Regions from separate parts of the Streptomyces sp. NPDC057253 genome, predicted to be linked through region 1. Evidence: predicted binding sites of a transcription regulator. Region 1 holds the regulator's gene; the other holds the start of a gene.
The links. The regulator HspR, encoded in region 1, represses chaperone genes until heat shock. The targets are predictions, from matches to a motif close to TTGAGNNNNNNNNNCTCAA.
Positions count from the first base shown of each region.

Region 2: the regulator HspR is predicted to act here: its motif matches at 2,566-2,584, upstream of lon (endopeptidase La).

Region 1 is NZ_JBHUXV010000154.1:8,739-16,276, forward strand. Features, by position in the region: gene ACFULQ_RS43425 (sugar ABC transporter substrate-binding protein) at 1-854, opposite strand, end outside; gene ACFULQ_RS43430 (fibronectin type III domain-containing protein) at 1,095-2,753, shown strand; gene ACFULQ_RS43435 (heat shock protein transcriptional repressor HspR) at 2,814-3,260, opposite strand; gene dnaJ (molecular chaperone DnaJ) at 3,267-4,448, opposite strand; gene grpE (nucleotide exchange factor GrpE) at 4,485-5,132, opposite strand; gene dnaK (molecular chaperone DnaK) at 5,129-6,973, opposite strand; gene ACFULQ_RS43455 (MraY family glycosyltransferase) at 7,068-7,538, opposite strand, start outside.
Region 2 is NZ_JBHUXV010000072.1:18,979-26,516, forward strand. Features, by position in the region: gene ACFULQ_RS31530 (rhomboid-like protein) at 1-743, shown strand, start outside; partial or broken gene ACFULQ_RS31535 (GNAT family N-acetyltransferase) at 768-1,566, opposite strand; gene ACFULQ_RS31540 (GNAT family N-acetyltransferase) at 1,772-2,428, opposite strand; gene lon (endopeptidase La) at 2,607-5,021, shown strand; gene ACFULQ_RS31550 (lysozyme) at 5,097-5,981, opposite strand; gene ACFULQ_RS31555 (MarR family winged helix-turn-helix transcriptional regulator) at 6,213-6,707, shown strand; gene ACFULQ_RS31560 (protein phosphatase 2C domain-containing protein) at 7,456-7,538, opposite strand, start outside.

The DNA.
Region 1 (7,538 bases):
GGGTACGGCTTGTAGACGCTCATGTACTGCTCGCCGGAGACGATCCGCTGCACCGCGGTCAGCTCCGCGTCCTGGCCGGTGATCGGCGGGAGCTTCGTCATGCCCGCGTTCTCCATCGCCTGGATGGCGGCGCCGGCCATGGCGTCGTTGGCGGAGTAGACGGCCTTGATGTTGCCCTTGCCGATCGCGCTGATCGCCTTGGCCATGTCCTTCTGCGCGATCTCCGGCTTCCAGCCGTCGACGTCGTACGTCTCGGCGATCGTCACCTTGCCGTTGAGCTCCGACATCGCGCCCGCCTTGAACTGCCCGGCGTTCGGGTCGGAGGGCGAGCCGTTGATCATGACGATCTTGTCGGAGGTGTCGATCTCGGAGCCGATCGCCTCGACGAGGGAGCGGCCCTGGACCTCGCCGACGAGTTCGTTGTCGAAGGAGACGTACCCGTCGATCGGGCCCTCGGCGAGCCGGTCGTAGGCGATGACCGGGATGCCCGCGTCCTTGGCCTTCTGCACCATGTCCGCGATGGCGTGCGAGTCGACCGCGTCCAGCAGGATGACGTCGACCTTCTCGTCGATCATCTGCTGCATCTGCCCGGCCTGCTTCTTCGCGTTGGCCTCGCCGTTGGCGTAGACCGTCTTGCCCTTCTTGTCCGTGAGCTCCGCGACCTTCCTCTGGATGATCGGGTAGTCGAACTCCTCGTAGCGGGTGTTCGTCTTCTCCGGCATCAGCACACCCACGGTGATGTCGTCGCCCTTGGTCGGGCTCGCCTCACTCCCGCTCGCGGCGCCGAGCGCCCCGCAGGCGGCCAGCGAGAGGGACATCGTGGACGCGGCCACGGCTATGGCGATACGACGCATGGGGCTGCTCACTTCTGATGCTTTCTGGACGCGGGCGCGGCATTGCGGCCCATGTGACTGAAAAGCCAACGCGGGGCCGCCCACCGACGTCAAGCGGAATCACTTAACGAGTGCGCAACGCCACTCTCCGCCGACGGTGTGAAGACTTGGCGCGAACACTAGTACAACCAACTTCACACCTCGCGAGTCGTGATCACAGCAGCCCCACAACTGCTGTTCCGTGCCCGACCAGAGGATCGAATGAAGTCAGCCACACGCACGACCGCCGCGGCCGCCACCGCCGTCGTGCTCGCCACCGCCGGCACCCTGCTCACCACGGCCGCGGCCCCCGCCTCGGCAGCCGTGTCGTGCACCTCCCCGGTGTTCAAGCGCCAGTTCTACGCGAACACGTCCTTCTCCGGCACCCCGAAGAAAACGGACTGCGACGACGCGATCGACCAGTCCTGGAGCGGCGCCCCCGCCACCGGCCTCCCCAAGGACAACTTCGGCGTCCGCTGGACCCTGACCCGCGACTTCGGCTCCGGGGGCCCCTTCGCGCTCAACGCCACCGGCCTGGACGGCATCCGCGTCTACGTCGACGGCGTCCGCAAGATCGACCTGTGGAAGAACGTCTCGTCGACGGTCAAGAAGACCGCCAACGTGACCATCCCCTCGGGCAAGCACACCCTGCGCATCGACTACGCGAACTGGACCGGCGCCGCCAAGGTCAAGGTCACCTACACGCCCCGCACCACCGCCGACGTCGACAAGGTCAAGCCCCTCACACCGACCGGCACTTCGGTGACGTACGACAAGACCACCGGCAAGGCGAAACTGACCTGGGCGAAGAACAAGGAGATGGACCTCGCCGGGTACAAGGTCTACCGGCGGCTGAAGGGGGCCACCTTCCCGGGCACGCCGCTCGCGACGACCACCTCGACGTCGTACACCGACAGCACCCTGCCGGTGACCGGCGACACCTACTACTACGAGCTCCGCGCCCGCGACAAGGCGGGCAACGAGTCGGGCGGCACCGCCGACCAGGCCGTGGTCACCGCCGACCGGACCGCGCCGGCCGCGGCGACCGGGCTGACGGCGGTGGGGACCACAGCGGGCAACTCCGTGACGTGGCAGGCGTCCCCGTCCACGGACGTCCGCCACTACGAGGTGTGGGCCTCGCGCAACGGCGACCCCGACCCGGACGGGCCCGAGATCGCCATCGGGACGTCGTTCGTCGACCGGCTCGCGGAGGAAGGGGTGCCCTACACGTACACCGTGCAGGTCATCGACGCGGCGAACAACATCTCCCCGGTCTCCGCCAAGGTGACGGTCACCCGCCCGGTCGCCTCGGCCGTGCCCGCCCCGACGGGGGCCACGGGCACCCCCGCCGACGCGTCCACCACCCTGACGTGGACCGCCGCCGACGCCGCCACCGGCTACCGCGTGTACCGGCGTACCGACGTCAACGGCGCCTGGAGCCTGCTCGGCAGCGCCGCGGGCACCTCGTACGAGGACACCTCCGCGCCGAAGGGCAAGGCCTACTACTACGTGGCCTCCGTCGACGCCCAGGGCGCCGACTCGGCGCCCTCCACCGACGTCACCGTCGACCGGCTGACCCCGGCCACCGCGACCGGCCCGGCCGCGCCGAAGCTGACCCTGGTCACCAACGGGGTGCCCGGGCGCTCCCCCATCGAGGTCACGGCCGCGCCCGGAGCGGGTGACGAGGCACGCGTCCTGAAGGGCTACGCCTGGGAGATGTCGGGCGCCTGCGGCTCCAGCGGCGACCGGTTCTCCACCACCGGCACGCTCACCTGGACGGCCCCCTGGAACGGCCCCTGCGTCGCCACGGCGTACGCAGTGGACGCCTACGGCCGTCAGGGCACGCAGAGCGCCTCCGTGGAGTTCTTCAGCGGCCGCTGACGGCAACGCACGAGGAAGGGCCCGGAGAGATCTCCGGGCCCCTTCCTCGTGCCTGAGCGCCTAGTCCTTGGCCCGCTTCGGCCGCCACACCACCAGCGCGCTGGTCTGCTGCACCTCCTGGTACGGCACCAGGTCGCGGCGGTACGACGCGTGCACCGCCGCCTCGCGCTGCTGCATCGCCGCCGCGGCGCCCTCCACGGCGGCCTGGAGTTCGGCCACCCTCGACTGGAGCGCGGCGACCTGGTTCTCCAGTTCGATGATGCGCTTGATGCCGGCGAGGTTGATGCCCTCGTCCTGCGACAACGCCTGCACCTGGCGGAGCAGTTCGATGTCGCGGGCCGAGTAGCGCCGGCCCCGCCCGGCCGTGCGGTCCGGGGAGACCAGGCCGAGGCGGTCGTACTGACGAAGGGTCTGCGGGTGCAGGCCGGAGAGCTGGGCCGCCACCGAGATGACGTAGACCGGGGTTTCCTCGGTCAGTTCATACGGATTGCGTCGACGACCGTCCATCTCGAATCATGCTCCCTTCGCGGCCTGGAACAGCTCCGCCCGTGGATCCTCACCCACGGTCGCCTCGCGATACGCCTCCAGCGCGTCACGAGCCTTCCCCGACAGCTCGGTCGGGACACTCACCTCTACGGTGACCAGCAGATCGCCCCGGGTGCCGTCCTTGCGGACCGCGCCCTTGCCCCGCGCCCGCATGGTGCGGCCATTGGGCGTGCCCGGGGGCAGTTTCAGCGTCACGGCCGGTCCGCCGAGCGTCGGCACCCTGACCTCGCCGCCGAGCGCCGCCTCCGCGAAGGTCACCGGGACCGTCACCGTGAGGTTGTCGCCCTTGCGGCCGAAGACGGGGTGCGCGGCGACGTGCACGGTGACGTACAGGTCGCCCGCCGGGCCGCCGCGCTCACCGGGCGCGCCCTTGCCGCGCAGCCGGATCCGCTGGCCGTCCGACACCCCGGCCGGGATGCGGACCTGCATGGTCCGGGAGGACTTGGCCCGCCCGGAGCCCTTGCAGACCTCGCAGGGGTTCTCCGCCATCAGGCCACGGCCCTTGCAGTCCGGGCAGGGGTCCGTGAGGGAGAACCCTCCGCCGGAGCCCCGGGCCACCTGGCCGGTGCCGACGCACGTCGGGCACACGCGCGGGTTGCCGTTGGCGTCCCCGGTGCCCGAACAGGCCTTGCAGGGGGCCTGCGAGGACATCCTGAGCGGGACCGTCGCCCCCTCGATCGCCTCGGTGAAGCTGAGGGTGACCTCGGTGTCGATGTCCTGTCCGCGCCGGGGCTGGACGCGCGTAGTTCCCGAGCTGCCCCGGTTGAACAGGCCCCCGAAGACGTCCCCGAGTCCGCCGCCGAAGCCGCCGGCTCCCTGGCCCCCGCCCTGGGCGCCGCCTCCGAAGAGGTCACCCAGGTCGAAGTTGAAGGAGCCGCCCGCGCCGCCCGGCCCCGGACGGAAGCCGCCGTTGCCGAACAGGGTGCGGGCCTCGTCGTACTCCTTGCGCTTCTTGGGGTCGCCGAGGATGTCGTTGGCCTCGGAGATCTCCTTGAAGCGCTCCTCGGCCTTGGCGTTGCCCTTGTTGGCGTCCGGGTGGAACTCGCGGGCGAGCTTGCGGTACGCCTTCTTGATCTCGGCCTCGGTGGCGTCCTTCGGGACGCCGAGGACCTTGTAGTAGTCCTTCTCGATGAAGTCCTTGGTGCTCATCCCCGACGCCCCTCCTTCCGGTCACCGACCACGGCTTCAGCCCTCTTCAGAGCTGTTGTCCTTCTCCTCGCCGGCCTCGGACTCGTCCTTGACCGTCTGCGCGCCCGGCTGAGGTTCGGCGACCGCCACCCGCGCGGGGCGGATGGTGCGCTCGCCGATGCGATACCCCGGCTGGAGAATCGCCACGCACGTCGTCTCGGTGACGTCGGGCGCGTAACTGTGCATCAGGGCCTCGTGGATCGTCGGGTCGAAGGGCTCGCCCTCCTTGCCGAACTGCTGAAGACCCATCTTCGCCGCGACGGTCTCCAGCGACTCCGCGACGGACTTGAAACCGCCGAGGAGCTCACCGTGTTCCCGCGCGCGGCCGATGTCGTCGAGCACGGGCAGGAGTTCGGTCAGGAGGTTCGCGATGGCGATCTCCTTGACCGTGATCCGGTCCCGCTCCACGCGGCGGCGGTAGTTCTGGAACTCGGCCTGGAGCCGCTGGAGGTCGGCGGTGCGCTCGTCGAGCGCCTTGCGCGACTGGTCCAGCTGGGCCGTCAGGCCGGCGATCTGGGCACTTGCGTCCCCGGCCGGGGCCGCCCCCGCCTCCGAGGAGGAGGCGGCGGCCTTCGGCTCGGCGTCGTCGGTGGCGCCGGAAGGGACGTCGGGCTTCTCGTCGAAGCCCGGGGTCTCCTCCGTCACGCGGCACCGTCCTTGCGCTCGTCGTCCACGATCTCGGCGTCCACGACGTCGTCGTCCGCCTTGGCCTGGGAGGCACCGGCGTCCTCGCCGCCGGCGGCCTGCGCGGCCTGGGCGTCGGCGTACATGGCCTGGCCGACCTTCTGGGAGACCGCGGCGACCTTCTCGGTCGCGGTGCGGATCTCGGCGGTGTCCTCGCCCTTGAGCGCGGCCTTCAGCTCCTCGACGGCGGCCTCGACCTCGGTCTTGACCTCGCCGGGGACCTTGTCCTCGTTGTCCTTGAGGAACTTCTCCGTCTGGTAGACGAGCTGCTCGCCCTGGTTGCGGGTCTCGGCGGCCTCGCGGCGACGGTGGTCCTCGTCCGCGTACTGCTCGGCCTCCTGGCGCATCCGGTCGACCTCGTCCTTCGGCAGCGAGGAGCCGCCGGTGACGGTCATCTTCTGCTCCTTGCCCGTGCCCAGGTCCTTGGCGGTCACGTGCATGATGCCGTTGGCGTCGATGTCGAAGGACACCTCGATCTGCGGGACGCCACGGGGCGCCGGCGGCAGACCGGTCAGCTCGAACATCCCGAGCTTCTTGTTGTACGCCGCGATCTCGCGCTCGCCCTGGTAGACCTGGATCTGCACGGACGGCTGGTTGTCCTCGGCCGTGGTGAAGATCTCGGACCGCTTGGTCGGGATCGTGGTGTTGCGCTCGATGAGCTTGGTCATGATGCCGCCCTTGGTCTCGATACCGAGGGACAGCGGGGTCACGTCGAGGAGCAGGACGTCCTTGACCTCACCCTTGAGGACACCGGCCTGGAGGGACGCGCCGATGGCGACGACCTCGTCCGGGTTCACGCCCTTGTTGGCGTCCTTGCCGCCGGTCAGCTCCTTGACGAGCTCGGCGACGGCGGGCATACGGGTGGAGCCACCGACGAGGACGACGTGGTCGATCTCGTTGATGGAGACGCCGGCGTCCTTCATGACGTTGAAGAACGGGGTCTTGCAGCGCTCCAGGAGGTCCGCGGTCAGCTGCTGGAACTGGGCGCGGGTGAGCTTCTCGTCCAGGTGCAGCGGGCCCTCGGCGGAGGCCGTGATGTAGGGCAGGTTGATCGAGGTCTCGGTGGAGGAGGACAGCTCGATCTTGGCCTTCTCGGCGGCCTCACGGAGGCGCTGGAGGGCCATCTTGTCCTTGGCGAGGTCCACGCCGTGACCGGACTTGAACTGCTGCACCAGGTAGTCGACGACACGCTGGTCCCAGTCGTCACCACCGAGGTGGTTGTCGCCGTTGGTGGCCTTCACCTCGACGACGCCGTCGCCGATCTCCAGGAGGGACACGTCGAAGGTGCCGCCACCGAGGTCGAAGACGAGGATCGTCTGGTCGTCCTTGTCGAGGCCGTACGCGAGCGCGGCCGCGGTGGGCTCGTTGACGATGCGCAGGACGTTCAGGCCCGCGATCTCGCCGGCCTCCTTCGTCGCCTGGCGCTCGGAGTCGTTGAAGTACGCCGGGACGGTGATGACCGCGTCGGTCACCTTCTCGCCCAGGTAGGACTCCGCGTCCCGCTTCAGCTTCTGAAGGATGAAGGCGGAGATCTGCTGCGGGTTGAAGGGCTTCCCGTCCAGCTCCATCTTCCAGTCGGTGCCCATGTGGCGCTTCACGGACCGGATGGTCCGGTCCACGTTGGTGACCGCCTGGCGCTTGGCCACCTCGCCGACGAGCACTTCGCCGTTCTTCGCGAAGGCGACGACGGACGGCGTGGTCCGGGCACCCTCGGCGTTGGTGATGACGGTGGGCTCGCCGCCTTCAAGAACGCTGACGACGGAGTTAGTCGTGCCCAGGTCGATGCCGACCGCACGTGCCATGGTGATTTCCTCCAGCTGACTTGAGTGGAACGGACTCAAGTGTGCATGACGTCCGCGACTCGGTCAACAGACCTGAGCCACGGGGGCTCAACTCTTATCCGTTCCTTACACGCAACTGGGTCGTGACCTGCGGAGATGCCGGACGAGGGACCACGCCGGACCGCGCGGCGGGCTTGGCTCTGGGCTTGATCCGCAGCAGTCCGAGGACCAGGACCAGCGCGCAGCCGCCCACCCAGAGCACCCCACTCGCGGGGATCCACCCGAGGTGCACGAGGACCCCGACGAGTACCCCGCCGAAGGCCGCGACACCCAGGACGACGCACGCGCCCTGCGGGGTGAGCCCGAGCCGGCGCAGCCGGTGGGCGAGATGGTCGGGGGCCGGGCGCAACAGCGAACGTCCCGACAGCCGCCTGGCGAGGACGACGAGGACGACGTCGGCGGCGACCAGGGCCGTCAGGGCGAACAACACCCCGGCGCCGGAACCGAGTTCCTGTCCCGCGCGGGTCGTCACGGCGGCCGAGGCCAGCAGGAACCCGGTGAACAGCGCCCCGCTCGCACCGAGTCC
Region 2 (7,538 bases), on a different contig from region 1:
ACGCCGCCGTGCTGCTGGACGGTCTGCCCCAGCAGCGGAGCGGAGCGGCGGCGGTCACCGGCGGGTCACCGCAGCAGGCGGCAACGGCCGTCCCCGCCCGCCGGATTCGCGTCCCGCGCGCGTGGCGGCTGCTCCCCACCCCCACCGGAACGCCCTTCACCTTCGGCTACGGCGCGGTCCTGGCCGCCGTCTCGCTCGGCACGGCACATCTGGACCCCGCCCTGGTGCACACCCTGCTCCAGGGCTCCAGTACCGATGTCGTGCACCTGGTGCGCACGCCGGTGCTGGTGCTGCTCACCAGCGCGCTGTGGATCGCGGGCGGCATCCTCTCGCCGTACGCCATCGCCCTGTTGTTCGTCCTCACGGCGCTGGAGCGGCGGATCGGCGGCATGCGCACGGTCGCTGTCTTCCTGCTCGGGCATGTCGGCGCGACCCTGGCGACGGAGGTCCCCACAGGCGTCGCGGTCCTGGCCGGGCACCTCCCCGCCTCCTCACTGCACCGCCTCGACTACGGCGTCAGCTTCGGCGTCACCGCGAGCCTCGGCGCGCTGGCGGGGCTGCTCCGGCCCTGGCTTTGCTGGCCGCTGCTCGCCCTCTTCGGCTGGGTGCTGGTGACCGACCTGATCGCGTTCACCGACCCGCTGACCGACTGGGGCCATCCGATCGCCCTGCTGATCGGTGTCGCGACCTGGCCGCTGATGCGGCGGTGGTACCGGGACCGGCGGCCCGTCGCCGCCAGGTAGACCCGACGTCCCCGTGGTCCCGTGTCAGCGGGTCGGTGGTGTCCAGACGTAAGGCGTCGTCGTGGTCACCGCGTGGAAGCCGAGCCGGCGCAGGATGGGGCGCTGTCGTCCGAGGCGTCCACGTGCAGATAGGTGACCCCACGGGAGACGGCGAGAGCCGCGCGAACGGCCACCAGGGCGCGGTAGATGCCCCGGCCGCGCCACTCGGCGAGCGTGGAGCCGCCCCACAGGCTCGCGAACTCGGTGCCCGCGCGGAACGCCAGCCAGGCCGCGCACACCACCTCGCCGTCCGCCTCGGCGACGTAGACCGCGATCTCCTCCGGCGCGGAGGAGACCCTCCCGATGAGGTCCTCGGCGAGCCAGCTCCAGTCCTGGCCCCACACCTCGGACTCCATCGCGGCGATCCGGCGCATGTCCGCGTCGGCCGTGACCCGACGCAGGGTCACACCGTCCGGCAGTGCGGGCTCTCCTACGGCCATCTCGGCGGCCCGGCCGATCAGCACCGTCTCCCGTTCCTCGGGCACGAAACCGGCCGCGCGCAGCCGCTCGGTGAGGTCGGCCGGGGTGTCGCGGGCCGGGTCTTCCACTCCAGCGCCTCGCCGCGCGCCGCGAAGAAGTCACGCTGGCGGGTGATGAGTTCGTCGAGCGCGTCACCCTCGACGCCGAGGTCGCGCGGGCCGCTCACGAAGCCGCGGAACTGCCCGACGATCCGCAGCAGCGGCCCGTCCTGCTCGTAGGTCACCCCGGTGGGCGGGGTCGGGGGAGCGCCGCGCATCTGGTCGTCGTAGGCGGCGAGGAGGGTCTGTATGTCCGCGGTGGTCATGGTGGGTCGTCCCCGTGTTCTCTTGGTCCGTCGTGCCCCGGGCACCGGTCACCGGGTCCCGCCGCCGGGAAGAGCCGGCGTCGACCGGATGTTGTCCGTCATGCGGCCGGCGAGGAGCCCCGGAGGTGCCGGGGCGATCACCGGCGCAGCATGACAGAGGCCGTCCCGGGCCGCCTCCGGGTTTCCCGCGGGCGGTGACGGACAGTCACGCGACGTCCGGTCCGACGAACTTCGCACTGGTGAGCGGAGCTTCCACATGCCAGCCCAGGGACTCGTACAGCCCCCGGCCCGCGGGCGTCCCCGCCAGGACACCGGTCCTCGCGCCCGTGGCGGCCGCCGCGGTCTGGAGCGTGCGCATGACGACGCTGCCCAGGCCTCGCCGCTGATGCGCCGTCACGGTCTCGATCTGGTCGAAGACGGCGGTCGCGCCGGTCGGGGCCACCTGGCCGCGAGCGGCGAGGGAGCCGTCGGGCGCGGCGACGAGCACGCGCGTGACGCCGCCGACGGACCACACGCGCGTGCGGTAACTGTCCGGCACGTCGGCTTCCGCTCGCCCGTCCGCCAGCGGGACCGTCATCAGATACCCGGGCTCGGGATCCACCCACCAGCCCTCGCCCAGCCACTTCCCGACGATCTCCGGGTCGTGGAACACCTTCAGCCACACCCCGGCGCCCGTCACCGCGTCCGCGACCTTGCGCACGGCGCCCTCGTCCACGCCGTCGCCCAGCGCCTCGAAGACATGCCGCGAGACGTGCGCGATCTGCCCCACGTCCACGGTGAACCCCCACGCCTCACGCTGCGGCGGCGCGGCCCCGCGGGACACGACCCAGCCGTCCACCCACGCCTGCACGATGTCGTTCACCGGACCCCCTGTAATGGTCTCTGCTGTCGCTCACCTATTACGGGCGTCACGATAGGCGCCGGGTGCCGGTCGCGACGGCGGTGATCGCCCACAGCGAACAGGGAAGGGGGTGGGGAACATTCGAAGGCTCATGTGCATTGAGTCGGCATAGCTCAACTTGACTGCCGAAGGGGAGATCATGGCTTCGACGTCCACACCGCTCACTCTGCCTGTGCTGCCGCTCGACGACGAGGTCGTGCTGCCCGGAATGGTGGTGCCGCTGGACCTGAACGACGCCGACGTCCGCGCCGCGGTGGAGGCCGCCCAGGCCGCCGCCCGTTCGGAACCCGGCAAGCCCAAGGTCCTGCTGGTGCCGCGGATCGACGGGACCTACGCGAGCACCGGTGTGCTCGGCACCGTCGAGCAGGTCGGCCGGCTGGCCGACGGCGACCCGGGTGCCCTCATCCGCGGCCGGGGCAGGGTGAAGATCGGTGCGGGGACCACCGGCCCGGGCGCCGCCCTGTGGGTCGAGGGGACCACGGTCGAGCAGACCGTCCCCGAACCGCTGCCCGGTCATGTCGCCGACCTGGTCAAGGAGTACAAGGCCCTCGCCACCGCCTGGCTGCGCAAGCGCGGCGCCTGGCAGGTCGTGGACCGCGTGCAGGCCATCGACGACGTGTCCGCCCTCGCCGACAACTCCGGTTACTCACCCTTCCTGACCACCGAGCAGAAGGTCGAGCTGCTGGAGACCGCCGACCCGGTCGCCCGCCTCAAGCTCGCCACCCAGCAGCTGCGCGACCACCTCGCCGAGCAGGACGTCGCCGAGACCATCGCGAAGGACGTCCAGGAGGGCGTCGACAAGCAGCAGCGGGAGTTCCTGCTCCGCCGTCAGCTGGAAGCCGTACGCAAGGAACTGCGCGAGCTCAACGGCGAGCAGGAGGGCGAGGAGTCCGACGACTACCGCGCCCGCGTGGAGGCCGCCGACCTGCCGGAGAAGGTGCGGGAGGCCGCACTCAAGGAGGTCGACAAGCTGGAGCGGTCCAGCGACCAGTCGCCCGAGGGATCGTGGATCCGCACCTGGCTGGACACCGTTCTCGAACTGCCGTGGAACGAACGGACCGAGGACGCGTACGACATCCAGGGCGCCAAGGCGGTCCTGGACGCCGAGCACGCCGGCCTTGAGGACGTGAAGGAGCGGATCACCGAGTACCTGGCGGTGCGCAAGCGTCGCAGCGACCGGGGCCTCGGGGTCATCGGCGGGCGGCGCGGCGGTGCCGTGCTGGCCCTCGTCGGCCCGCCCGGCGTCGGCAAGACCTCGCTGGGCGAGTCCGTCGCGCACGCCATGGGCCGCAAGTTCGTCCGGGTCGCCCTCGGTGGCGTCCGGGACGAGGCCGAGATCCGCGGCCACCGCCGTACGTACGTCGGCGCGCTGCCCGGCCGGATCGTGCGGGCCATCAAGGAGGCCGGTTCGATGAACCCGGTCGTCCTGCTCGACGAGATCGACAAGGTGGGCTCCGACTTCCGCGGCGACCCCGCGGCGGCCCTCCTGGAGGTCCTGGACCCGGCGCAGAACCACACCTTCCGCGACCACTACCTGGAGGTCGAACTCGACCTCTCCGACGTGGTGTTCCTCGCCACGGCGAACGTCCTGGAGGCCATCCCCGAGGCCCTGCTCGACCGCATGGAGCTGGTCCGCCTCGACGGCTACACCGAGGACGAGAAGATCGTCATCGCCCGGGACCACCTGCTCCCGCGCCAGCTGGAGCGGGCGGGCATCGAGAAGGACGAGGTCACGCTGGAGGAGAGCGCGCTGCGCAAGCTGGCCGGGGAGTACACCCGCGAGGCGGGCGTGCGCACCCTGGAGCGCTCGATCGCCCGGCTGCTCCGCAAGGTCGCGGCCCAGCACGAACTGGGCGAGCGGGAGCTGCCGTTCACCATCGGCGCGGACGACCTGCGCGCGCTGATCGGCCGCCCGCACCACGTGCCCGAGTCGGCCCAGGACCCGGCGGAGCGCCGTACGGCCGTCCCGGGTGTGGCGACCGGACTCGCGGTCACCGGAGCGGGTGGGGACGTCCTCTACGTGGAGGCGTCGCTGGCCGACCCGGAAACGGGCGCGGCCGGGCTGACCCTGACCGGCCAACTGGGTGACGTGATGAAGGAGAGCGCGCAGATCGCGCTGAGCTTCCTCAGGTCGCACGGCGCCGAGCTGGAGCTGCCCGTCGCCGACCTCAAGGACCGGGGCGTGCACATCCACTTCCCGGCGGGCGCGGTGCCGAAGGACGGCCCGAGCGCGGGCGTCACGATGACGACGGCACTGGCGTCGCTGCTCAGCGGCCGCCTGGTCCGCACGGACGTGGCGATGACCGGCGAGGTCTCCCTGACCGGCCGGGTCCTGCCGATCGGCGGGGTGAAGCAGAAGCTGCTCGCCGCGCACCGCGCCGGGGTGAGCACCGTCATCATCCCCAAGCGCAACGAGGCCGATCTGGACGACGTCCCGGTGGAGGTGCTGGACAAGCTCGACGTCCATGCCGTCACCGACGTCCGCCAGGTCCTGGAGCTGGCGCTGTCCCCGGCTGTGAACGGGGCGGCGCCGGAGGTTCCGGTGGCGGCGTGACGGACGCCTCCGGATGAGGTGAAGGCCCGGGTTCTCGTGAGGGAGGCCCGGGCCTTCGCCGTGTCAGGGAGCGCGTCAGCCCCTGGCGAGCGCCTGGACGCGGTCCAGGGCGCCGTTGAACTTGTCGTGGTCGCCGACCGTCGGCCCGGACGAGGTGTACTGCCACATCGTGTAGCTGCTCCACCCCGCCGGCAGCGTGCCCGCGGTCGAGGCGTAGCGGGCGACCCACAGCGGGTTGGCGGAGAAGCCGGCGTAGTTGCCGGTGCACTGGGACCACCAGCTGGTGGAGGTGTAGATGACGGCGCTGCGGCCGGTGCGGGCCTTGTACTGGTTCAGGAAGTCACGGATCCAGCTGACCATCCCGCTCGCGCTCTTGCCGTAGCAGGAGTCGCCGTACGGGTTCCACTCGATGTCGAGGGTGCCGGGCAGGGTCCTGCCGTCGGCGGACCAGCCGCCCCCGTGGTCGACGAAGTAGTTGGCCTGCGTTGCGCCGCTCGTGGTGTCCGGCGTGGCGAAGTGGTAGGCGCCGCGGATCATGCCGACGCCGTAGGAGCCGGTGTACTGCTGGGAGAAGTAGGGGTTCGTGTAGTACGTCCCCTCGCTCGCCTTGTTGTAGGACCAGCGGACGCCGCTGTTCCACAGGGTCGTCCAGGAGACGTTGCCCTGGTAGCTGGCCACGTCGACGCCCTCGGTCTGGGCGGCGCGGGTGCCGGTGGGCAGGCCGCCCTGGCCGTCGTGGGCGACGACGCCCATGCCCATGCGGGCGGTGCCGCGGGCGGGGGTGGCGGGGGTGGCGGGGGCGCTGGTGGTGGCGGGCGCGGTGGTGGTCGCGGTGGCGGTGGCGTCGGGCGGTTCCGCGGCCGACGCCGGGGTTATGGGTATCAGCGCGCATACGGCTATGAGGGCGCCGGTGAGGAACAGGTGCCGTGGGCGGGGGGATCCGGGTCTGTGCGCGGGCATGGCGGGCCTCCGAAGGGCTCGGTGATGCTCGGTGGGGGACACCCGGCCGGGGTGTATGGCGTGGGCATGCCAGACATCGCCTGGTCAAGAAGCTACGCACGGGTGCGAGCTGCTGGGAAGAGGGACCGGTTGCTGCCGTTGGTCTAGCCCTGCGAAATACTTACGGAGCTGCGGCAACCGCGCAATTTGGCGGAAACTTTCAGGACCGGGAAATCCGAGGCAGGGGCTGACGTGCACGAAGACGGAAACGGCGGCGCGGGCCGGGGCGGGGCGGACGCTCCGCCGAGCGGTGTGGACCAGCCCGGATTCCTCGCACTCGAACGTGAGTTGACCGTTCTGCTGCGGCGCGCCCGGGCCAACCAGGGGGAGATGGCCCGCGAGGTCCACCCCGACCTGGAGTCGGCGGCCTACGGTCTGCTGGTCCGTCTGGATGAATGCGGCCGTCAGCGCGCCACCGAACTGGCGGGCTACATCGGCGTCGGCAAGGCCACGATGTCCCGTCAGCTGCGGGCGCTGGAGGAACTGGGCCTGGTCGCCCGCGAACCGGACCCCGCCGACGGCCGCGCCTGGCTGGTCGACCTCACCGAGGAGGGCCGCACCCGGGTCCAACGAGTCCGAGACGCCCGCCGCGCCCGCTACGCGGGCCGCCTGGCCCACTGGAACCCGAAAGAGGTCACGGAACTGGCCCGCCTCCTGCACCAACTGAACCGGGGCATGGAGAAGTAACCCGCGGTGTGCCGGTGGGACGGGCGTCCCATGCCGGCCGACCGGGGCGTGTGGTGGGGGCCGGTCGGGTGGCTCGGGGTTGCCCGGGCAGGTCGTCCGCTTCGGCCGGACGGGTGGCTCGGTGTGGGCTGTTCGGGGCATCCGGGGGCGGTGGGTCGGGCTGTTCTGTGTCGGTTCGAGTGGGGCGTCCGGCTTCGGTCAGGTCGCTCGGCGTCGGTTGGTCGGGCTGCTCGGTGCCGGCCGGTCGGGTCGCCGGTGTCGGCTGGTCAGTCGGTCGTCCGTCGGCGGTCGGTCGGGACGTGCGGCGCCGGTTGATGTCGGGTCGCCCGCGTCGGCCGGTCGGGGCGCGTGGTGTCGGCCTGTCGGTCGCTCCGCGTTGCCTGGGCGGGTTGCTCGGCGGTGGCGGTCGGTCGAGTCGGCCGCCGCACTACCTGTCGCGGTGCCGCTCGCCATCCTGCGGGGGCGCCGATCAGCTCGCCCTCTTGAAGGGCGCCGGTTGCCGCGCCCGTCGAGCCGCCCGGCCCCAGCGGCTCCCGCCGGCGCTCGCCGCGCCTGGTCGAGTCGTCCGGCCCCTGCGACTCCCGCCGGCGCCCTCCGCGCCTGGTCGAGTCGTGCGGCCCCTGTGGCTCCCGCCGGCGCTCGCCGCGCCCGATTCAGACGCCCGGCCCCAGGGCCGCCGCACCCCTCCGCGCCGCCCGGCCTCAGCGCCCGCCGCCGTCGGCCCGCCCCGCCGCCCCCGCCGCAGGCCTCACAGTTCCGCGTACACCACCGTCGCGTCGTCGTGGGTCTTGCTTCGGTGGAGATATGTTCGCGACTCCGCGTCTGCCTGTT